DNA from 3 places in the Streptomyces sp. NBC_01390 genome. Region 2 is predicted to be linked to each of the others. Evidence: riboswitches for the same ligand, from Rfam matches in the RefSeq annotation. Region 2 holds a riboswitch; each other region holds the start of a gene.

Region 1 (7,276 bases), 6.6 Mb from region 2:
GAGGGCACGCATGTGCGGGAAGACGCCGTCCTCCATGCCGGTCAGGAACACCACGGGAAACTCAAGGCCCTTGGCGGTGTGCAGGGTCATCAGGGTGATGACGCCCGAGCCGTCGTCGTCCTCGTCGGGGATCTGGTCGGAGTCGGCGACGAGGGCGACCCGCTCCAGGAACGCGGCGAGCCCTGCCGGAGCCGGCGCCTCGCCCTCGGCGGGCTGATCGGCCTCCCCGGCCTCGGCGGCCACTCCCGACTCCTGTTCGAACTCCAGGGCCACTGCGGCGAGTTCCTGGAGGTTCTCGATCCGGGTCTCGTCCTGCGGGTCGGTCGACGCCTGCAACTCGGCGAGGTAGCCCGTGCGTTCGAGCACCGCTTCGAGGACGGTCGCCGGGCCCGCGCCCGACTCCACGATCGTCCTCAGGTCCTCCATCAGCGTGTTGAACCGCTTGACGGCGTTGGTCGACCGGGAGGCCATGCCGTACGCCTCGTCCACCCGCTTCAGCGCCTGGGGGAAGCTGATCTTCTCGCGCTGGGACAGCGCGTCGATCATCGCCTCCGCGCGGTCGCCGATGCCGCGCTTGGGCACGTTGAGGATACGGCGCAGCGGCACCGAGTCCTCCGGGTTGGCGAGGACGCGCAGGTAGGCCAGGACGTCCCGGACCTCCTTGCGCTCGTAGAAGCGGACACCGCCGACGACCTTGTAAGGCAGGCCTACGCGGATGAAGATCTCCTCGAAGACACGCGACTGGGCGTTCGTCCGGTAGAAGACGGCGACGTCACCCGCCTTCGCGTCGCCCGCGTCCGTCAGCCGATCTATCTCCTCGGCGACGAACTGCGCCTCGTCGTGCTCGGTGTCGGCGACATAGCCGGTGATGCGCGCGCCCGCGCCCGCGTTGGTCCACAGGTTCTTGGGGCGGCGAGACTCGTTGCGCTCGATGACCGCGTTGGCGGCGCTCAGGATCGTCTGCGTCGAACGGTAGTTCTGTTCGAGCATGATCGTCGTCGCGTCCGCGTAGTCCTCCTCGAACTGGAGGATGTTGCGGATCGTCGCACCCCGGAAGGCGTAGATCGACTGGTCGGCGTCTCCCACGACGCACAGCTCGGCGGGAGGCAGGTTGTACTCGCTGGGCGGTACGTCGGCGTCGTCGCCGGTGTGCTCGGCGGTTCCGACGAGTTCCCGTACGAGCGCGTACTGGGCGTGGTTGGTGTCCTGGTACTCGTCGACCAGGACGTGCCGGAAGCGACGGCGGTAGTGCTCGGCGACGTCCGGGAAGGCGCGCAGCAGGTTGACCGTCGTCATGATCAGGTCGTCGAAGTCGAGGGCGTTGGCCTCACGCAGCCGCGACTGGTACATCGCGTACGCCTGGGCGAGGGTCTTCTCGAAACCGTCGCTCGCCTGGGCGGCGAAGTCCTCCTCGTCGATCAGCTCGTTCTTCAGGTTGGAGATCTTCGCACTGAAGGACTTGGGCGGGAAGCGCTTGGGGTCCAGGTCCAGATCGCGGCAGACGAGCGCCATCAGCCGCTTGCTGTCGGCGGCGTCGTAGATCGAGAAGGAGGAGGTGAAGCCGAGCCTCTTGCTCTCCCGCCGCAGAATCCGCACGCACGCGCTGTGGAAGGTCATCACCCACATCGCGTTCGCGCGCGGGCCGACGAGTTGCTCGACGCGTTCCTTCATCTCACCGGCGGCCTTGTTGGTGAAGGTGATCGCGAGGATCTGGCCGGGGTGGACGCTTCGCTCACCGAGCAGATGGGCGATGCGGTGCGTGAGCACACGTGTCTTGCCGGAGCCGGCGCCCGCCACGATGAGCAGAGGGGTGCCGGCGTGCACGACGGCCGCGCGCTGGTTCTCGTTCAGCCCGTCCAGGAGCGCTGCCGGGTCCACCACGGGACGCGGGGCGCCGTCGCGGTAGTACGCGTCCCGGTCCGGCGGCGTGTCGAACTTCCCGCCGAACAGATCGTCCGGAACGGACTCCGGCGCATGCTCGTCCTCGGGCGGTGGCGGGGGTTCCTCCGCGTGGGCCCGAGGGCTCTGGAGGTCCGCCAGGAAGCTGTCGTCAAAGAGGCTGCTCATCGCTCTCCGAGTCTAGGCGCCCCCACTGACAACCCGCTGCCACCCCGAAAACATCCGCCGAACACCGCCCGGCCCGAGCTGTGGCCGGCACTTGTCCGCCCGAACAGCGGGCCCTCGGTCAGTCCTCCATTCACATGATCAGGCAATTCATCCGATACCACCCCGAACCGAATCCATGAAGCCACGTTTAGGGTCGAGGTCACAAATAAGTATCGGGCATAGCGGTCATCAACCTTCACAGAAGCCACACCCGTTGGTTAGCGTGCCGTAAGGCCGCTCGATCTCCACCGGCGAACATCGCCGGGCCGCGCGGCCCCCGCCGAGTCCGATCGTGCCGCCGTGTGCGGCAGGAGCCGGGGACCCACCGAGAACTTGGGGTGAATCGGTCCGACTGCCTTCCAGGGCAAGGACCGTAGGGCAACCCTTCCGAACCACCCGCCCGAACCCGACAGCTAACCCGGTAGGCGGAACATGGAAGGAGTCGCCTCCCTTGGCGTCGTCGCACCGCAAGTCGCGCCCTACGGGAACGCGCGTAGCAGGCATACGGACCCCCGCCTTCGCCACGGCGGCCCTGACCGCTTCCGTAGCCCTGCTGACCCAGACCGCCAACGCCGCGCCCGGGGGGCCCTCCACGTCCCCGGCGCCCTCGGCCGACGACCGGCCGAGCATGGAGGAGGTCGAGGCGGAGGTCGACGACCTCTACCACCAGGCCGAGTCGGCCGCCGACGTGTACAACGCCGCCAAGGAGAGGGCCGCAAAGCAGCAGGGTCGTGTCGACGCCCTGATGGACGACGTGGCCCGGCGCACCCAGAAGCTCAACGACGCGCGCGAGGAGCTGGGTTCCTTCGCCGCGGCCCAGTACCGCACCGGGTCGGCCGCCCCCGACACGGCGACGTTCCTGCTGGCGGACACTCCGCAGGACTACTTCGACCAGAACCAGCTGATGGACCGTATGACGGCCCGCCAGAAGGACACGGTCGACGACTACATCACCCAGCAGGCCGAGACGACGCGGCAGCGCCGGGAGGCCACCGCGAGCCTGGAGTCGCTCACGGAGTCCCAGGACGACCTGCAGACGACGAAGACCGCCGTCCAGACGAAGCTCGCACAGGCCCGCCGACTGCTCTCCCGCCTCACCGCCGAGGAGAAACTGCGGCTCGCGGCGATCGAACGCGCGAAGCAGGCGGACGCCCGCCGCCAGGCGCAGGAACTCGCCCGGCAGCAGCAGGCCGCAGGGCAGCAACGCCAGCAGGACTCGGCAGCGGCGGCGCAGCAGTCACCGGGCACCGGCGCCTCGGACACCTCCACACCCGCGGTCCCCGCCTCCTCGTACGCCGGCAAGGCCGAGAAGGCCCTCGCCTTCGCACGCGCACAGGTCGGCAAGCCGTACGTCTGGGGTGCGACAGGGCCAGATTCGTACGACTGTTCGAGCCTCACTCAGGCCGCCTGGCGGGCCGCCGGAGTCAGCCTTCCGCGCACCACCTACGACCAGGTGAACGCCGGGACAACCGTTTCGCTCTCCGACATCCAACCCGGTGACCTGGTCTTCTTCTACGAGGACATCAGCCATGTCGGCCTGTACATCGGCAACGGCATGATGATCCACGCGCCGAAGCCGGGTGCGTACGTCCGTGAGGAGTCGATCTTCTACGACGGCGAGTCCGCGATCCACAGCGTGGTGCGCCCGGCCTGACGCCCATGTAGGTTCCGATTAGAGATGTCGCTGTCCGAGTGACTTGTCGTCAACTTGTCAGTCGAAACGCTCTCTTCGATCCACGGCCAGGCCCGGAGCCTGGCCGTGCTCTACCGCACGGGTCCACTACCTCGTTGGTTTTCTCGGCTTCTCATCCACGCTACTCATGGTGGTTGCCAGTGTCCTGGTGTCGATGACATCGGACACGAAGGGGCGGCCATGGGGACTGACCCAGGCGTCGCGGACGCGACAGGTAGCTGGACGGTTCAGGCGGCTTATCGGCGGGCCGACGGTCGGCTGGTCGAGGCCGAACTCGACCGGGTCCCGGTGGACGAGGTGGCCGGCGGACAGCCGGTACGCGAGTTCCGTTGGTACCGGGGCCGGAAGCACTACTCGGGTTGGTACCACGCCGCCACAACGGGTCGTCTCGTGGCCTACGAGAGTCGGCTGGAGCTCGCCCGCATTCTGCTTGCCGATTTCGCGCCGGATGTCACGGAGATCGCGGCCCAGCCGTTCCAATTGGTCGGCCCGGACGGTGACCGCGTTCGCCGTCATGTTCCCGATCTGTTCCTCGTCCATGCCGACGGTCTGGTGACCGTCGTGGATGTCAAGGCGCCCTCACGCATGAGGGATCCCAAGGTGATCGCGCAGTTCGACTGGACACGCCAGGTGTGTTCGCGCCGCGGCTGGGTCTATGAGACCTGGTCGGGGGCCGAGCATGCGGTCGTGGAGAACGTGCGGTTCCTGGCTGGCTACCGGCGCCGGGAGCTGGTGGAAGCCTCGCTCGTCCCGCGTGTGCTGGAGGTTGCCGCCTGCCAGCCGACCATCGGTGCCGTCGAGGCCGCGCTGGCCGGGCAGCACTCGTGCGAGATCGTCCGTCCGGTCGTCCTGCACCTGGTGTGGTCCGGTCGGCTCGTTGCTGACCTGCGGACTCCTCTGAACCGTGCAAGCCGGGTTCGGGTGGCGGCATGAATACATACGCGGTGTCCCTGTTTCCGGGAGTGCGTCTCTTCTTCGGCGGTGACGTCGTCGAGGTCGTGGACGTCGACGGGCTCCGGACGACGGTCCGTAACGAGCGGACGGGCGAGTACAGTTCCGTTCCGCTCGGGCAGCTGGCGGCCGGCGCCCGGTCGATGGATGAGCCTGCGTTGGCTGCCGCGGACGGGGTGGGCCTGCTGCTGGCGTCCTTGTCGGCCGACCAGCGTCAGCGGCTGCGGGAACGCGCCGGGCACGTCCGCGAAGTGCTCAGCGGCTACCAGTCCGGGCACACGGCCGGTGCTCGGCCGGTCGAGCCCCGGCCCGAATATGATCCCGATCTCCCGCTCAAGGAGCGGACTGCGGCCAAAGCCGCTGAGCTGGGTGTTTCGCCTCGCACGCTGCAGCGTTGGGTGACCGCCTACCGGGAAAGCGGCGATGCAGGGCTCGTGGACGCCCGCGCCGGAAGGAGTTCACGCGTCGATCCCCGATGGGAGGAAGCGGTCCGCCACGTGGTGGCGGAGTCGGTGACCAGCTCGACCCCTACTCGGTCGGCGCTGCTGTCGCGGGTCGAGGAACGGCTGAACAGCCAGTACGGCAAGGGCGTCGTCGCTGTTCCGTCCCGGAGCACGGCCTACGCGCGGCTTGCCGTGTTGACCAAGGGCACGAACGCGGTCTCCGGCAGTGCCAAGGCACGCCGTTCGATCGCAGACAGGCCACAGGGCGTCTATGGGCGGCTACGGGCTGCCCGACCGGGTGAGTACGTCGTGCTCGACACCCAGGACCTGGACCTCTATGCCATGGAACCGGTGACCTGCCGGTGGGTTCCGCTCCAGCTCACCGTTGCCCAGGACCTGTTCTCGCGCTGCATCGTCGGCCTGCGGGTGACCGGCTGTTCCACGAAAGCGCTCGATGTCGCCGGTGTGCTCTTCGAGGCGGTCTGCCCTCCGCTGGTGGACTCGGTCCGGCCTGCGGTGGCTCCCTACCACGGTCTGTGGGATGAGGTGGTGTTCACCGAGGAAGGTCTCGTGCCGGGCGGCGGGCTGTGTCCGCCGGAGACGCTGGTCATCGATCACGGGCGGGCGTTCATGTCGGCGCATGTCATCGGGGTCTGCACCCGTCTGGGCATGTCCATTCAGCCAGCCCAGCCGAAAAAACCCACCGACAAGCCGACCGTCGAACGCTTCTTCCGCACCCTGCGGGAGGGACTCATCCAGCACCTGCCCGCCTACAAGGGACCCGACGTCCACAGCCGCGGCGAGGCGGTCGAGGAGGCCGCGTTCTTCTTCATCCACGAGGTGGAGGAGATCATCCGTGAGTGGGTCTCGGAGGTCTATCACCGTCGTGAGCATGACGGACTGGTGATTCCGCAGTGGCCGAAACTGCCGTTGTCTCCGCTGGAGATGCTGCGCATCGGTCTGGCTCGGGCCGGAAGGCTACGCCTGCCGGCGTCGCCAGAGCTGGCTTTTCAGTTCCTTGCGGTCAAGCCGCGGACGATCCAGCACTACGGTGTCGAGGTCGACGGGCTGCGTTACAACGGCCCGGTGCTGGACGGCTACCGCAATACGCCCAGCCCTTATCCCGGTTTCGGACGGCAGTGGCCGATCCACGTCAACCCTGACGACGTGCGGTTCGTCTACTTCCAGGATCCGGCCGACGACTCCTGGCACCCTCTGCACTGGGAACACGCACCCGCACTGAACATGGCGTTCAGCGGTGAGGCCGCTGCTTATGCCCGAAGGCTCGCCGCCCGGGAGGGCCGGCACGTCGAGTCCTCGCAGGCGCTTGCGGATCTTCTGGCCCGCTGGGACCAGGGGATGGTCACCGATCGGCGCGAGCGCCGCATTGCGGTGAGGCTGTCGGCAGAACGCGGGGCTCTGTCCCTGCCAGTGCTGCCGGAACAGGCCGGCCCCCTCACGCCTCAGGAACTGAGGCTGGTGCCGGAGCTGCCGGCCGGGGACGGTGACGACGAGGACGAGCTGTTCGATGTCCCCGATGGCGACGCCTTCTACGCAGACGCCTTCGAGGTGATCGAGTGAGGCAGCCCAACCTGTTCAGCCTCTCCCGCAAGGAAGGCTGGCGCCGCTTCGCCGACGCCCTGCCCCGGCGACGGCCTGAGACGCTGACACTGGCCCAGCTGACCGCGCTGAGCGAGGCGGCAGCCGAGGACTACAACGACTCCCGTCACGACTGGCACGCGAATTTCGGCATCGTGCGGACCCCGCAGCTCGCGGCCATTCACGACGAACTCGAACAGATTGTGGCCAGCAACCGGCAGGACGGCGACCGCATCCGTTCCGCCGCCGTGATCGACGCCTTGCCGGGCCTGGGCAAGACCACCATCGCCAACCTGTTCGGCCGTGATTTCGACCGCCAGCAGATGCGCCGTCTGTCCGCGGTCACCGAGGCCGGGCACGAACGCATCCCCGTCTTCCGCGTCGGACTGACCTCCAACACCACCCTGCGAACTCTGAACCGGATGATCTGCGAGTACTACGGTCATCCAGCCACCGACCGGGCGAACGCCGCCGCTCTGGCCAG
Region 2 (7,276 bases):
CCCCGGGCCGAAAAGCTCACGCACCCCCTCGCGCCGGGCTCTGTACGTCCTGTACATTTTTTACGGAAGCCATCGAGGAGGCGCACGCCATGAACGCCAGCGACGACCCGTCAGCCCGTTACGTCCTGCCCGAGTTCACCGAACGCACCAGTTCCGGGAGCCGGACGCTCGATCCGTACTCGAAGCTCCTGGAAGAGCGGATCGTCTTTCTCGGGACGCCGGTCGACGACACCTCGGCGAACGACGTGATGGCCCAGTTCATGCATCTCGAGTACCTCGCGCCCGACCGGGACATCTCCCTGTACATCAACTCCCCCGGCGGCTCGTTCAGCGCGATGACGGCGATCTACGACACGATGCGGTTCGTCACCTGCGACGTGGAGACGGTCTGCCTGGGGCAGGCGGCCTCCGCGGCGGCCGTGCTGCTGGCCGCGGGTACGCCGGGCAAGCGCAGCGCGCTGCCGGGAGCCCGGGTGCTGATCCACCAGCCCTCGCTGTCCGAGCCGGTCCACGGCCAGGTGAGCGATCTCTCCATTCAGGCCCAGGAGTTGGGCCGGGTCCGTAACCTGCTGGAAGAACTGCTCGTACGGCACACCGGCCAGAGCGCGGAGCGGGTCGCCGCGGACATCGAGCGGGACAAGATCCTGGACGCCCAGGCCGCTCTGGAATACGGGCTGGTGGACCGGATCGTGCCCAGCCGCAAGTCGTCGCACCCCACCCCCGGTACGAGGTGAGCCGCCGATGCTTCCACCCGAACTTCCTCCGCTGCCCGCGCTGACGCGCGCGGAGGGCGAGTTGATCGACCGTTACCTCGAAGTGGCCGATCTGCTCGGCCGTATCAATCCCGCCTATCACGGCGACACCTACCGCGGGCTGAGGGCCGCGCAGGCGCTCGTCGCCAAGGCGGTGGCGTTGCGCGACGCGCTGGAGCTGATGCACCAGCGGGGCGAGGCCGAGGTGCACGCCCATACGCTGGCGCGTGCGCTGCGCGTCCTGGACGGGGAGCGCCGCACGGCGCGCGTCACCGTTCCTCGTGAGCCCGCCGGTTGACGCGCCGCATCCACGGGACCGCATCAGGCGGGCTCATCCGTCAGGTGACGGACTGTCCGGAACGGATGGGGAAGTGACTAGGCGGCATCCCCCGTTCGGAGTAGTCGCGGATCCCCCGTCCGGCCCGCTCGACTTGCGCGACACGCACGGTTCGTAACCGAATCGAGACCGCTCAACCCCTGGTCCGAGGGTGCGCGACCCCCTCGAAAGTCCTTCGTGGGTACGGGTGTCCACCCGAACGGGCCAGCGGTGAGTAACCCCACAAAGCCCCGTTTCCATTGGGATTTTCCCACTTCCATGAGCCAAGATCCCTTCCTGACGACAAGCCCCCGCCACAAGCGGCGGGGCGATCCGGGCGGACGCCGAGTCCTGCCGCCGCCTGGATGACCGGTCGACAGATGTGCATCGGCAGGAGTGGAGGACCCAAGCACGACGGGTCGCCGGAACGGTCACGCCATGACCGGGCCGAGCAGCCCTTGGGGTGAAGCCGCGTCAGCGGCCGGGCAACTTCGCCAGCCCGAATCCGACAGGTCATCCTTCACAGGCGGCTGACGAAGGGTTGCGCATGTCTGCGCTCAATCGTGTCCCGTCGCTGATGACCCGGGCCGGTACGGCCTCGGCTCTCACCCTCGCCGCCGTGGGCGGCAGCCTGGTGATCCCCGGTGTCGCGACCAACGCCGCCGCGGCGGTCGCACCGTCGACGAAGGCACTTCAGATCGCGGCTTCGAAGAAGGGCTCCGCGTACAAGTACGGCGCCGCGGGACCGAAGAGGTTCGACTGCTCCGGTCTGACGCAGTATTCGTACAAGAAGGCGGGCAAGTCCCTGCCACGTACGGCGGCGGCCCAGTACAACAAGACCAAGCACATCTCCGCCAAGAGCCGCAGGGGCGGGGACCTGGTCTTCTTCCACTCGGGCTCGAACGTCTACCACGTGGGCATCTACGCCGGGAAGGGAAAGATCTGGCACTCCCCGAAGACTGGGGATGTCGTGAAGCTCCAGAAGATCTGGACGAAGAGCGTCTGGTACGGCCGGGTCAGCTGACCTCCCCGGGGTGGGCCGGCGGCCAGGAGCCGCCGGCCCGCCCCGGGCCCCGTTCACAGCGACAGCGACGCCTCCAGCGGGAACAGCGCGCCGAAGCCCGTCGGCGCGGCGTCACGGCTCCTGCTGTCCGACCGCGGTCACCGGAGGCCTGGCCGGGACCGTCCACGGGAGTTCGATCGACACCGTCTTGCCGCCCTCCCGAGTGGGGCGGACCCGCAGTTTGCCGCCCGACTCGGCGGTCAGCCAGCGGATGATGACCATCCCGCGCCCGTTGTCCTGCTGCACGGCGGCGGGCAGCCGTTTGGGGAAACGCGGGTGGCTGTCGGTCACCCCGATGCGCAGGTTTTCGTCACGATCGAGGGCGATGTCCACCGTGAAGGTGGGTGACAACCCGAAGGTGTGCTGTACGGCATTCGTGGCGAGTTCCGAGATGATCAGGCGGATGCTGTCGGCGGCTTCGGAGTCACCCGGCAGGCCCCATTCCGCCAGCACGTTGGCGACATACGCGCGGGCGGCGGAGACCGAGGCGGGATCGCTCGGCAGAGTGACGGATGCTTCCAGGTGGTCTGCCATGGCGACGTCGTCCCTTTCCCACAGGACCGGGGCCCGACACGGAGCGGCTGATTCGAGTACGGTCCCGGACTGGTGCTTCGCGCCAGACTGCCATTCCGGCGCCGGTCACGGGGTGCGATCCACCAAGATATGCATATATCTGTCGCTCGAAGCGGTGAACTCTGCGACCCCAGAACGTATTCGGGCGGCTCATCAGGAGTAAGGGGTGGCCCATGCAGTACGGTCCCGCGGTGCGCCGCCGAAAGCTGGGTGCCGAACTGCGCGCGCTGCGTGCCAGGGCCGGGCTCACAAGCGGTCAGGCGGCCCGTCTGGTGGGCTGGCACCAGTCGAAGGTGAGCCGGATCGAGACAGGTGCGAGCGGCGTGAAACCGGCGGACGTCCGGTTACTTCTGGACGCGTACGCCGTTCCCGAGGGCGAGTCGCGTGAGCTGCTGCTCGTACTGGCGGGGACCGAGGACGGCGACCGGCACAACTGGTGGCATGCCTACCGTGGCGTACTGCCGCCCGCCTACCGGGATTTCATCAGCCTGGAGTCGCAGGCAGGCACCATGCGCACGCTGGAGACCTCGGTGGTGCCGGGGTTGCTGCAGACCCGGGAGTACGCCCGTGCGGTGACCCGGGCCGCGGTGGACGGCCTGGAAGAGAAGCGGCTCGACGCGCTGGTCGAGGTGCGGCTGGCCCGGCAGGACGTGCTGCGTTCGGACCGGCCGCTGGAGCTGAGCGCGGTCCTCGACGAGGCGGTGCTGCGCCGCGAGGTGGGCGGACCCGAGGTGATGACACGTCAGCTGGCGTGGCTTTTGGAAGCGGCCCAACTGCCTCAAGTGCGGCTGCAGATCCTGCCGTTCACCGCAGGGGCGTATATCGGTATTACCGGGCCTTTCGTTATCTTCTCCTTTCCGAGCACTTCTGACTTGGATGTGGTTGTTCTCGACCAGATGATGAGTAGCCTCTACCTCGAACGGAAAGAAGACCTCCGGGCCTACAGCGAGGCCTTCAACACCCTTCAGATCCACGCCCTTTCGCCCGAGGACTCGTTGGATTTCATCGCCGGTCTGCATTACGGCGTGTGAGGAGGCACCATGACCGCACTGCCTCGGAACGTACCGTCCGTCGTCGAACCGCCCGGTGTGCGATGGCTGCGCAGCAGCTACAGCACCGGCGCGAACAACTGTGTGGAGACGGCCCGTCCGGACACCGATGTCCCGGCCGGACCGCTCGCCGTACGCGACTCCAAGAACGCCACCGGGCCCGTCCTGCTCTTCTCCCCCGAGAGCTGGCAGGGATTCCTCACCGCGTTCCGGTGATCGCCCTACGACACACGGCCGCGGTCCGCCGACTCATGGTCGCGTGTCACTGATCAACGGCACTGTGGATCTCCGCGTCTACGGTCGGTTCTCGCCGATCACCTGTACCGCCCGCGCGATCTGTTCCTCGGCCAGGTCCGCGCGGGCGGTCAGCCGCAGCCGGGACACCCCGTCGGGCACGGACGGCGGGCGGAAGCAGCCCACGCCCACTCCGGCGGCCCGGCAGTCGGCCGCCCACCGCACGGCCCCCTCCGGGGACGGTGCGCGCACGGATACCACGGCCGCGTCCGGCCGGACCGCCGACAGCCCCTCCGCCGTCAGCCGGGTGTGCAGCTCACGCGCCACCGCACGCGCCCGGGCGGCCCGTTCGGGCTCGCGGCGCAGCAGGGTGAGGGCCGCGAGGGCCGCGCCCGCCGCGGCGGGCGCGAGACCGGTGTCGAAGATGAACGTCCGGGCCGCGTTGACGAGGTGTTCGATCACCCGGGCGGGCCCCAGCACCGCACCCCCCTGGCTGCCGAGCGACTTGGACAGCGTGACCGTCACGACGACGTCCGGCGCGCCCGCCAGTCCGGCCGCGAAGGCCGACCCCTGCCCGCCCTCGCCCAGGACTCCCAGCCCGTGGGCGTCGTCGACGACCATTCCCGCACCGAACTCCCGGCAGGCGGCGGCGAGTTCGGCCAGCGGTGCGGCGTCCCCGTCGACCGAGAAGACCGTGTCGGACACGGCGACGGCCGGCCCGGTGTGGGTGCCGAGTGCCTTGCGGAAGGCGTCCGGGTCGGCGTGCCCGACGACCTGGGTCGTCCCCCGGGCGAGGCGGCAGCCGTCGATCAGCGAGGCGTGATTGCCCGCGTCCGAGACGACGAGGGAGCCGTGCGGTGCGAGCGCGGTGACAGCGGCGAGGTTGGCCGCGTAGCCGGAGGAGAAGACCAGGGCGGCCTCGAAGCCGCAGAATTCGGCCAGTTCGCGTTCGAGTTCCGCGTGCAGTTCGGTACTGCCCGTGACGAGCCGCGAGCCGGTGGCCCCGCCGCCCCAGCGCCGGGCGGCCCGGGCCGCGCCCTCGGTGACCTCGGGGTGGCGGGCCAGGCCCAGATAGTCGTTGCTCGCGAGGTCGAGGAGCGGGGAGTCGGCGGGGCGGGGCCGCAGGGTCCGTACGAGCCCGGCGCGGCGGCGCGCCTCGGCCTGCTCGTCGATCCAGCCGAACGCCATGAGTCCTCCGGGCAGCTACGTGTTTGTAGGCAGTGGACAGACCCTAGCCGGACCCTCTGACACCCAGGATGTGGCAATACCCACAGCCGGTTTTATCAAGCAAGGAAAAAGACCAGGTCAGAGGCCGTATGACACCCGATGCCGAAGATCGTCTCTCACGGCCGCGTCCAGGGAAGCAGCTTGTCGAGCACGTCACGAGCCGCCACGAGGGTCTTGGGGTTCCTCTTGATGTACTGATTTGATCGGGTGATGTCGGGCTGTTTGCCGGACAGCGCGCAGGCGGAGTCGGTAGCCCTGGTTGGGTGAGATATCCGCAGGGCGGTGGCTTGACCGATGGCGAGAGGACCGCGCGGGAGCGGGTCCGGCTCAAGGCTGTGGCTGGCTTCGAGGGCGGGGACAAGAATCGGGGGATCGCTGTCGTTTTGCGGGTCTCGGAGCGGCCGGTGGAATGTTGGCGGCGTCAGTGGCGCGAGGAGGGCCGGGCCGGGGTGCGGCGAAGGGATCGCCTGGCCGGCCTCGGCTGTCGGACGTGCAGATAGCCCGGCTGGAGCGGCAGTTGGAGCGTGGCCCGCTGGCCCATGGGTGGGCCGACCTGCGGTGGACGCCGGCCCGAGTGAAGATGCTGATCGGCCGTCTGTTCCATGTCGCGTACATCTCCAGGGCCCCGGCATCCCGGGCGGCCCGCCACTCCTTGACATGCGAGTGGTAGAGCCGTTCCCGACGCAGGACCTCACCCTTCTCGTTCCTGGGCGCGGCGTCGTACTCGGCGACGATCCGAAGCTTGTACTCCGAGGTGAAAGTGCGACGCTCGGCCTCGGCGCCGGGTCGGACCCGACGGGCTCAGTGCTGGGTATGGGGGACGGTTGTCCTGTCGTGCCCTCTCAGGCTGAGACCGCAGAACGGGGCGTCTCATCCAAGGCCGGCAGAGAGGGCGCGCCTCGGAAGTCGTGCAGGGATCTCCGACTGGGGGAAGACACCGGCCAACGGAGACAACGCATAGGGGGATGCACATGCCAGGGGCGACGCCAACGGCGTCACCGGCATGCCGAACCCGATGACCAACCGGCCCACCTGGCTGAGTCGAGCGACCTCCCGACAGCACAGGCACGGCCACCGCTCTGCCAGCGCAAGGCTCCTCGGCACGACCCTGGCGGGGGTTCGTCGCGGACTCGCCCTCGCGCCTCCGGAAGGCCGTCATCCTGTGCTGCCCGACCTCTCAGCGGTCCCATCCTGGGCCGCCGCCTGCCTCGTCGCCCTAGCAACCGTCACCACCGCGCTCGTCACGCCGGCGCGCACTCTCCTCCGCGCCCTGCCCCAGACCGCCCCGGCGCGGTTGGAGTGGTGGCGTGAGCTACTCCGCCAACGCCTCACGGTTCGCGAACTCAAGGACGCCCTGCCCCCGGGTGGTGCAACGCAAGCTGCGGCGGACACGGCCGGTGCACACCGGGCGGGTGCAGATCGTGCCACGAAGCGGCGGCTTCGCAAGACCCGCGCGAAGGCTGCCGCACTCGGCAGGTCCCGGGGCGGCCTGAGCAGCAAGGTCCATGCCGCGGTCGACTCGGCCGGGCTGCCCCTGGCCTTCGTCCTGACACCTGGCCAGGCGGCAGACTGCCGCAGTTCAAGGCTGTGATGGAGAAGATCAGGGTCCGGGGCCGGCCGGCCGCCCGCGGACCACCCCGGACGCGGTCGCCGCCGGCAAGGCCTACTCCTCCAAGGGCAACCGGGCATACCTGCGCAAGCGTGGCATCAAGGCCGTCATCCCGGAGAAGAGGGACCAGGCCGCTCACCGCTCAAAGAAAGGCAGCAAGGGCGGGCGGCCCGTCAGCCACGACACCGAGCTCTACAAGGAAAGGAACACCATCGAACGCTGGTTCCAGAAGATCAAGACCTGGCGCGGGGTGGCAACCCGCTACGACAAGACCCCAGAGAGCTTCGCGGCCGGACTCCACCTCCGAGGCTCAATCATGTGGCTGAAGCACCTCACCCCAACCACATGATCCGAACCCCGAACAGCTCCTAGTCGGCGCGGGCGGCTTCCAGGCCGACTCAGCACTCGCCAAGACCTGCGGCGACCTCGGCGGCCTGCTCTATGCCGACGGCA
Region 3 (7,276 bases), 5.4 Mb from region 2:
TCCAGGCCCAGCAGGATCGCCAGATTCGTGATCCACAGCCACACCAGAAAGATGATCACGCCGGCGAAGGTGCCGTACGTCTTGTTGTACGAGGCGAAGTTGGCCAGGTACACGGCGAACCCGGCGGAGGCGGCCATCCAGATCACCAGCGCCAGGAAACTGCCCGGCGTGATCCAGCGGAAGCCGCGGATCTTCGCGTTCGGTGTCGCCCAGTACAGGATCGCGATCATGACCGTGACCAGGACCACCAGCACCGGCCACTTCGCGATCGACCACACCGTGAGCGCCGTGTCGCCGATCCCCAGCGCGCCGCCCGCCTTCCGGGCGAGGCCGCCGGTGAACACGACGATCACCGCGCTGACCACGGCCAGGATCATCAGGACCACCGTCACGGCGACGCGGACGGGCAGAACCTTCCAGACCGGGCGGCCCTCGGGGACGTCGTAGACCGCGTTGGCGCTTCTGATGAACGCGGCGACATAGCCGGAGGCCGACCACACCGCGAGCACCAGGCCCACGATCGCCATGACCGAGCCGATCCCGGCGGTGCCCTGCATCTGCTGCACCGCGTTGCGCAGTACGTCCCGGACCGCGCCCGGGGCCAGGTCCTGGATGTTGTCCAGCACTCGCTGGGACGTGGACCGGCCCATGATGCCGAGCACGGAGATCAGCACCAGCATGGCCGGGAACAGCGCGAGGATCCCGTAGTAGGTCAGCGCCGCGGCCCGGTCGGTCAGCTCGTCCTTCTGGAACTCCTTCGCGGTGCCTTTGGCCACCGCCCACCAGGAGCTTCGGGGCAGGTCGGTCGGAGCGTCAGGCGCCCGTCGCTCCACCCGCTCGTCCGGCCCGGCACGAGGCGTCGGCGCGGGGTCGGACGAGCGGTCCGCGGTGCCGGGTCGGTCGGATCGGACGGGTGGGATGGGTCGGTCCGGTCCGGCGGCCGTGCCGAACGCGTGCTGCCCGTCGTGACCTTCGTGTCGGCCGGGCTCGTCGTGGTCGGTGCGTTCAGCGTCTTCGTCGTGGTGTCCGTGGCGTCTCAGTATTCGCGGCATTCCGCACGAGTAACCGGTTGGGCACCACTCCAACCGTTCCCGTGCACCGCGCGTGGGCGGCCCTGGCGGAGCGCCGTCAGCCGACGCTGAGTTCGGTGAGGCCGGTGTGGCCGCTCACGCCGCCCAACTCGCCCAGCGGCAGCGTGTGCTGGGTCTGCAGCACCTTCGCGCGGAGGTAGCGGACGTTGTCCGGGGTGGTGAAGACGCCGGTGGGGACGCGGTCGTGGACGTCCATGCCCAGGGCCCGGAGCTGGTTGGCCTTGTCCGGGTTGTTGGAGAGGAGGTCCAGCGAGTCGATGCCCAGGGCCTGGAGCATCTGGGCCGCCGCCGTGTAGTCGCGGGCGTCCTCGGGGAGACCCAGCGCGGCGTTCGCGGCGTAGGTGTCGAGGCCCTGGTCCTGGAGGGCGTACGCGTCGAGCTTGTTGTAGAGGCCGATGCCCCGACCCTCCTGGCGGAGGTAGAGCAGGACGCCGCCGCGCTCGGCGATGCGCTCGACGGCCTCGCGCAGCTGCGGGCCGCAGTCGCAGCGGGCCGAGCCGAAGACGTCACCCGTGAGGCACTCGGAGTGCAGCCGGACCAGCGGGGTGGTGCCGGGCTTCGGTTCGCCGAGGACGACCGCCACGTGCTCCTGGCCGTCGGTCAGGCCGTGGAAGGTGACCAGCTCGGTGTCGACGCTGTAACCGTCGTGGAAGCGGAGCGGTACCCGGACACGGGAGCGCTGGGTGGCGGCGGTGAAGTCGGGCATGCGGGGCTCCCGGGTCGGTCCGATCGATCCTCCGGACCTGCTCCTGCTCAGCAGCCTTGCTTCAGATTTGAAGCAGATCCTTGTACGAAGAGTGACCCTACCCCATGCTTCAAAGTTAAAGCAATGGAATTGTGACAGCCCTCATGCACCGGAGTCGCCGGAGTCGCACGACGGCGACGACCTGCGCAGCCAGGGCAGGCCTTCCGGCGCCGACTCCGTCCCGTCCCCCTGGAGCGCCCGCTCGATCCGCGTACCGATCTCCTCCAGCTGGCCCACCTGCTCCGGGGTCAGATGGTCGAAGAGGGCGGCGCGGACCGTGGCGACATGCCCCGGTGCGGTGCGCTCCAGCACCGCCATGCCCTCCTCGGTCAACGCGGCGACCGTCCCCCGCTTGTCCCACTTGCAGGCCTCGCGCCGTACGTGACCGTCCTTCTCCAGCCTGGCCACCGCGTACGTCAGCCGACTGCGCGTGATCTTCAGCTTCTCGGCGAGATCGGTCATGCGCAGCCGCCGCTCGGGCGTCTCGGAGAGATACGCCAGGATCGTGTAATAGAGGTGCGGCATCCCGGCGTCCTGCTGGAGCTGCCGGTCGAGCGCGTCCTCCAGAAGCAGGGAGGCCGCGACGTACGCGCGCCACGCGCGCTGCTCCTCGAGGGTGAGCCAGCGGGTCGTCATGACACCAGTGTAGGTTTGTTTAAAACTTGAACCAAGCTCGCCCGGTCAAGAAGAGCTCGCCGGTCAAGAGCTCGCCGGTCACGAGCTCACTGGTACAAGAAGAGAGTGCCCCATGCCCCTCCCGCACGTCCTGTTGTCCGCCGCCGTCTCTCTCGACGGCTACCTGGACGACACCGGCCCCGAGCGGCTGCTGCTCTCCAGCCCCGCCGACTTCGACCGCGTCGACGAGGTACGGGCGGCCAGCGACGCCATCCTCATCGGCGCCGGCACCATCCGCGCCGACAACCCGCGTCTCCTGGTCAACTCGCCCGAGCGGCGGGCCGCGCGGCTGGCGGCCGGAAAGCCCGAGTATCCGCTCAAGGTGACCGTGAGCGGATCGGGGGAGCTGGACCCGGCCGCCAACTTCTGGCACACGGGTGGCGAGAAGGCCGTGTACACGACGGACAAGGGTGCCGAACAGGCCCGGCGGGCCGGCCTCGGCGCCGATGTCGACATCGTGGCCCTGGGCCCCGGCGCGCTCGACTGGCGAGCCCTGCTCGAACACCTGCATGACGTACGGGGTGTCCGGCGCCTCATGGTCGAGGGTGGTGGCACCGTCCACACCCAGCTTCTCCGGCAGGGCCTCGCCGACGAACTCCAGCTCGTCCTCGCGCCCCTCTTCGTCGGCGACCCCGACGCCCCCCGTCTCTTCGGCCCCGGCGGCTACCAGGGCGGCCGGCTCCGGCTCACGGAGACGCGCCGTATCGAGGACGTCGTCCTGATGCGGTACGAGCCCACGGCCCCCGGCGCCGGCCCGCTCGCCTCCGCCGCCGACCGGCACTGGCTGGCACTGGCGTGCGAACTGGCCCAGCTGTGTCCGCCGTCGCGAACGGCGTTCAGCGTGGGGGCGGTGGTGGTGGCCGCCGACGGTACGGAACTGGCGCGCGGGCACTCCCGGGAGGGCGGCGACCCGGTCGTGCACGCCGAGGAGTCCGCGCTCGCGAAGCTCGACCCGGCCGACCCCCGGCTCCGGACGGCCACCGTCTACAGCAGCCTGGAGCCCTGTGCCCGCCGAGCCTCCCGCCCCGCCCCCTGCGCCCGGCTGATCCTCGACGCGGGCGTCCGCCGGGTGGTCACCGCCTGGCGTGAGCCGGACACCTTCGTGGTGGCGGCGGACGGGAACGGGCTGCTCTCCGGGGAGGGCGTCGAGGTCGTCGTACTCCCCGAGTTCGCGGAGCGGGCCAAGGCCCCCAACGCCCACCTGCCCGGCTGACGTGCCGCTTCCGCGGGGCCCGGGCACCGGACCCCGACCGAGGCTGGTGATCGAGGTCCCGCGGATGGCGTATAGTTGTGTTCAGCGGCGCGGGGTGGAGCAGCTCGGTAGCTCGCTGGGCTCATAACCCAGAGGTCGCAGGTTCAAATCCTGTCCCCGCTACTGAAGGCCCAGGGCCGGAAAACCACGAAAGTGGCTTTCCGGCCCTGAGTCGTTCCCTGAGTCGTTTGTGCCCGCGTCGATCGCGTCGAAGGTCGGCTGTCATCGCCTGTCACCAAGGGTGAGTGAACGATCTCGTTCCGCATAACATCTGACACTCCGTCAAAACTCGGCAGTCACTTACGGCATGGTCAACTCGCCCGATTTTCACCGGTGGTGACCCAGAAAGTCCTCGGGAAAAGGATTAACGATCAACGGGAACAGCTTGGAATCCGGTGTCCAGGTCTATTAACGTTCGATAACGCAGCGCGGTAGTCCCAGCCGTCACAAGAGTCGGCTCCGTGCGCAAGTGCCTAATCCCGCAAGGGAACCGGGGAACCACCAACTTGGGGTGAATCGCTCGTCCGCCTCCGTGGCAACACGGCCGGTATACGCGCGTAGGAGACCTTCCTGCTCCGAACCCGTCAGCTAACCCGGTAGGCGAGAAGGAAGGAAAGGAGCACGCCCACGTGGCGTCAAACCCGCCCGCCCCAGAAGCCCCCTCCGTGCCGAACCGGCGCAGCAGCGAGACCGAGGACGGGAAGATCCCGACCTTCGGCTTCGGCAGCTACCGCACCGACGAGGGCCCCTGGGAGGAGTGGAATCCCAGCGCGGACTCCACCCGCCCTGTTCGCGGCCGGCACCGCGTCGGCAAGCAGCGCGGCGGAGGGCTCGCCCGCAGCTCCACCGTTCTCGGCGTCGGCGTCATAGCCGCTGTCGGCGGGGCCGGCATGGCCACCGCGCAGAGCGGCAAGCCGCCGGTCTCCATCTCCATCCCCGACCTGCCCTCGGTCGGCTCGCCCTTCACGCACGACTCGGACGACGAGCCCAAGGGCTCCGCCACCGCGCTCAGCAGCGTCGGCGTGACTCCCGAGGAGACCGAGCAGGGCACCAGCGACGCCGGCGAGGCCCTGCGCAGCCGCATCATCCTCCAGGCCGAGCAGCAGAAGGACCAGGCCGAGGCCAAGGTCCAGCAGGCCGCCCAGGACGCCGCCGCGAGGAAGGCCGCCGCCGAGGCCGCCAAGGTGAAGCGGGAGGCCGCGGCCAAGGTCGCCGCCGAGAAGAAGAAGATCGCGGAGGCCGCGGCGGCGAAGGTGGAGGCCGCGCGTCTCGCCACGCTCGCCAAGCAGTACACGCTGCCGACCTCCTCGTACACGATCACCGGGACGTTCGGTCAGGCCGGCTCGCTGTGGTCCTCCGGCTACCACACCGGCCTCGACTTCGCTGCGCCCACCGGTACGCCGATCAAGGCCATCCACAGCGGCACGGTCACCGAGGCGGGCTGGAGCGGCTCGTACGGCTACCGCACCATCCTCACCCTCGACGACGGCACCGAGCTGTGGTTCGCCCACCAGTCGTCGATCAACGTCAGCGTCGGCCAGAAGGTCGCCACGGGTGACGTCATCGGCCGCGTCGGCGCCACCGGCAACGTCACCGGGGCCCACCTCCACCTGGAGGTGCACACCAGCAGCTCGGACAGTGCCGGCATCGACCCGATGGCGTGGCTGCGGAGCATGGGCCTCAACCCGTAGAGCCGAAGCCGTAGAGCAGTAGAAGCCGCATCCTAGAGGCCGGGGAGGCACTTTCCCCGGCCTCTTGCTGTGCGTCGTTCACACAGTCTTCGTGAACCGGACGGAATGGGGGCCTCCGTGGCGGGCGTTGACGACGAGCATGACTGCTCTTCGCAAGCTCGGCTCATCGGACCTGGAAGTCTTCCCGCTCGCCCTCGGTGGCAACGTCTTCGGCTGGACCGCCGACGAGACGCAATCCTTCGAGGTGCTCGACGCCTACGCCGCGGCCGGCGGCAACTTCATCGACACCGCCGACGTCTACTCGGCCTGGGTCGACGGCAACAAGGGCGGCGAGTCCGAGACGATCATCGGCAACTGGCTGAAGGCGCGGGGCAACCGCTCGGACATCGTGGTCGCCACGAAGGTCAGCCAGCACCCCGAGTATCCCGGCCTCTCCGGCGGCAACATCAAGGCCGCCGCCGACGCCTCCCTGCGCCGCCTCGGCACCGACCACATCGACCTGTACTTCACGCACTTCGACCAGCCCGAGGTGCCCGTCGAGGAGATCATCGGCGCCCTCGACGAACTGGTGACCGCGGGCAAGGTGCGGTACATCGCCGCCTCCAACCTCTCGCCCGAGCGGCTCCAGGACTCGCTGGACTTCTCCGACCGTGAGGGCCTGGCCAAGTACGTGGCCATCCAGCCCCACTACAACCTGGTCTCACGCGACACCTACGAGGGCCCGCGGCGCGACATCGCCTCCCGTACGGGTCTTGCCGCCGTCCCGTACTACGCGCTGGCCTCCGGCTTCCTCACGGGCAAGTACCGCGCCGGTACGGCGGTCGACAGCCCGCGTGCCGGGGGCGCCGCCCAGCACCTGGAGTCGGAGCGCGGCCGGAAGGTCCTGGCCGCGCTGGACGCCGTCGCGGAGGCACGGGGAGCGGAGGTCGCGACGGTCGCCCTGGCCTGGCTGGCCGCCCAGCCGACGGTGGCGGCCCCGATCGCGTCCGCCCGCACGGTCGAGCAGCTCCCGCCGCTGCTCGCGGTGGCGGAGCTCGAACTGACGGACGCGGAGGTCGCGAGCCTCACGGCGGCTTCGGCGTGAGGCTCCGCCGAGCGCGGTGACGGGCCTACGAGCCGTCGGCCTACGGGCGGTACGGGTCGTAGGCGGGCCGGTTGTGGCCGTACCCGGGGCCGGGGTTGTGGCTGTACGAGGGGTACGGCGTCGTCGGCCCGTAGTTCGGGTGGCCCGGGTACCCCTGATAGCCCTGACTGCCGTACGGCGGCCAGGTGACCGGCGGTACGGGGGCGGGGGCCGGTGCGATGGCGTGGGCCGCGTGGACCAGGGCCGGGCGGGCCACCGCCCTGCGCTCCCACAGTTCGCCCAGCAGCTTCTGCTCCCGGACGACGAAGTCGGGGCCCGCGCGGCCGAGGCGCCCCCGGTGGCGCAGGAACGCGAGTGAGGTGGCGTACGCCTCGTACTGCGCCACCGCACGGGCCGCGGGCCTGCCCAGGTGGCGGCGGGCGTACTGGCGGGCCAGCCGGCGGGCGCGCATCGAGCCGAGGGCGTACGGCTCGGCCGGGGTCAGCCAGCCGGCCAGCGCGTACGCGGGCAACTCGGCGCGTACGGTACGCAGTTCGCGCTGGCGGGTCCAGATGACCAGCCAGGTCAGCAGCCCGAACGCGGGCACCATGAAGGCGGCGTACACGGCGATGAACCCGTACTCCCCGAAGGTCGACGAGCCGTTCCAGAAGGCGTGCATGCTCATCGCGAGCAGCAGTCCGGTCAGCGGCAGCAGCACCCGGCGGACGGGCCGGCCCTCGCCCCACAGCGCGGAGATCC

What was found. Region 2 has a riboswitch for cyclic di-AMP ahead of OG241_RS05525 (C40 family peptidase). Riboswitches for the same ligand answer to the same signal wherever they lie in the genome.
Region 1: it holds a riboswitch for cyclic di-AMP, as region 2 does, so the genes downstream of both, OG241_RS35465 (NlpC/P60 family protein) here and OG241_RS05525 (C40 family peptidase) in region 2, are expected to answer to the same signal.
Region 3: it holds a riboswitch for cyclic di-AMP, as region 2 does, so the genes downstream of both, OG241_RS30285 (M23 family metallopeptidase) here and OG241_RS05525 (C40 family peptidase) in region 2, are expected to answer to the same signal.

The regions. Positions count from the first base shown of each region.
Region 1 covers NZ_CP109551.1:7,861,342-7,868,617, reverse strand. The annotation lists gene pcrA (DNA helicase PcrA) at 1-2,067, opposite strand, end outside; cyclic di-AMP (ydaO/yuaA leader) riboswitch at 2,393-2,550, shown strand; gene OG241_RS35465 (NlpC/P60 family protein) at 2,558-3,760, shown strand; gene OG241_RS35460 (TnsA-like heteromeric transposase endonuclease subunit) at 3,980-4,732, shown strand; gene OG241_RS35455 (helix-turn-helix domain-containing protein) at 4,798-6,774, shown strand; gene OG241_RS35450 (TniB family NTP-binding protein) at 6,771-7,276, shown strand, end outside.
Region 2 covers NZ_CP109551.1:1,296,240-1,303,515, forward strand. The annotation lists gene OG241_RS05515 (ATP-dependent Clp protease proteolytic subunit) at 90-734, shown strand; gene OG241_RS05520 (hypothetical protein) at 742-1,050, shown strand; cyclic di-AMP (ydaO/yuaA leader) riboswitch at 1,433-1,612, shown strand; gene OG241_RS05525 (C40 family peptidase) at 1,616-2,092, shown strand; gene OG241_RS05530 (ATP-binding protein) at 2,204-2,665, opposite strand; gene OG241_RS05535 (helix-turn-helix domain-containing protein) at 2,878-3,735, shown strand; gene OG241_RS05540 (DUF397 domain-containing protein) at 3,745-3,969, shown strand; gene OG241_RS05545 (8-amino-7-oxononanoate synthase) at 4,048-5,175, opposite strand; gene OG241_RS05550 (hypothetical protein) at 5,550-5,714, shown strand; gene OG241_RS05555 (hypothetical protein) at 5,705-5,884, shown strand; partial or broken gene OG241_RS05560 (IS5/IS1182 family transposase) at 6,674-6,787, shown strand; gene OG241_RS05565 (transposase) at 6,906-7,172, shown strand.
Region 3 covers NZ_CP109551.1:6,700,715-6,707,990, forward strand. The annotation lists gene OG241_RS30260 (YhjD/YihY/BrkB family envelope integrity protein) at 1-1,085, opposite strand, end outside; gene ribA (GTP cyclohydrolase II) at 1,129-1,797, opposite strand; gene OG241_RS30270 (MarR family winged helix-turn-helix transcriptional regulator) at 1,939-2,472, opposite strand; gene OG241_RS30275 (dihydrofolate reductase family protein) at 2,585-3,724, shown strand; tRNA gene OG241_RS30280 (tRNA-Met) at 3,813-3,886, shown strand; cyclic di-AMP (ydaO/yuaA leader) riboswitch at 4,224-4,381, shown strand; gene OG241_RS30285 (M23 family metallopeptidase) at 4,393-5,454, shown strand; gene OG241_RS30290 (aldo/keto reductase) at 5,594-6,538, shown strand; gene OG241_RS30295 (PrsW family intramembrane metalloprotease) at 6,579-7,276, opposite strand, start outside.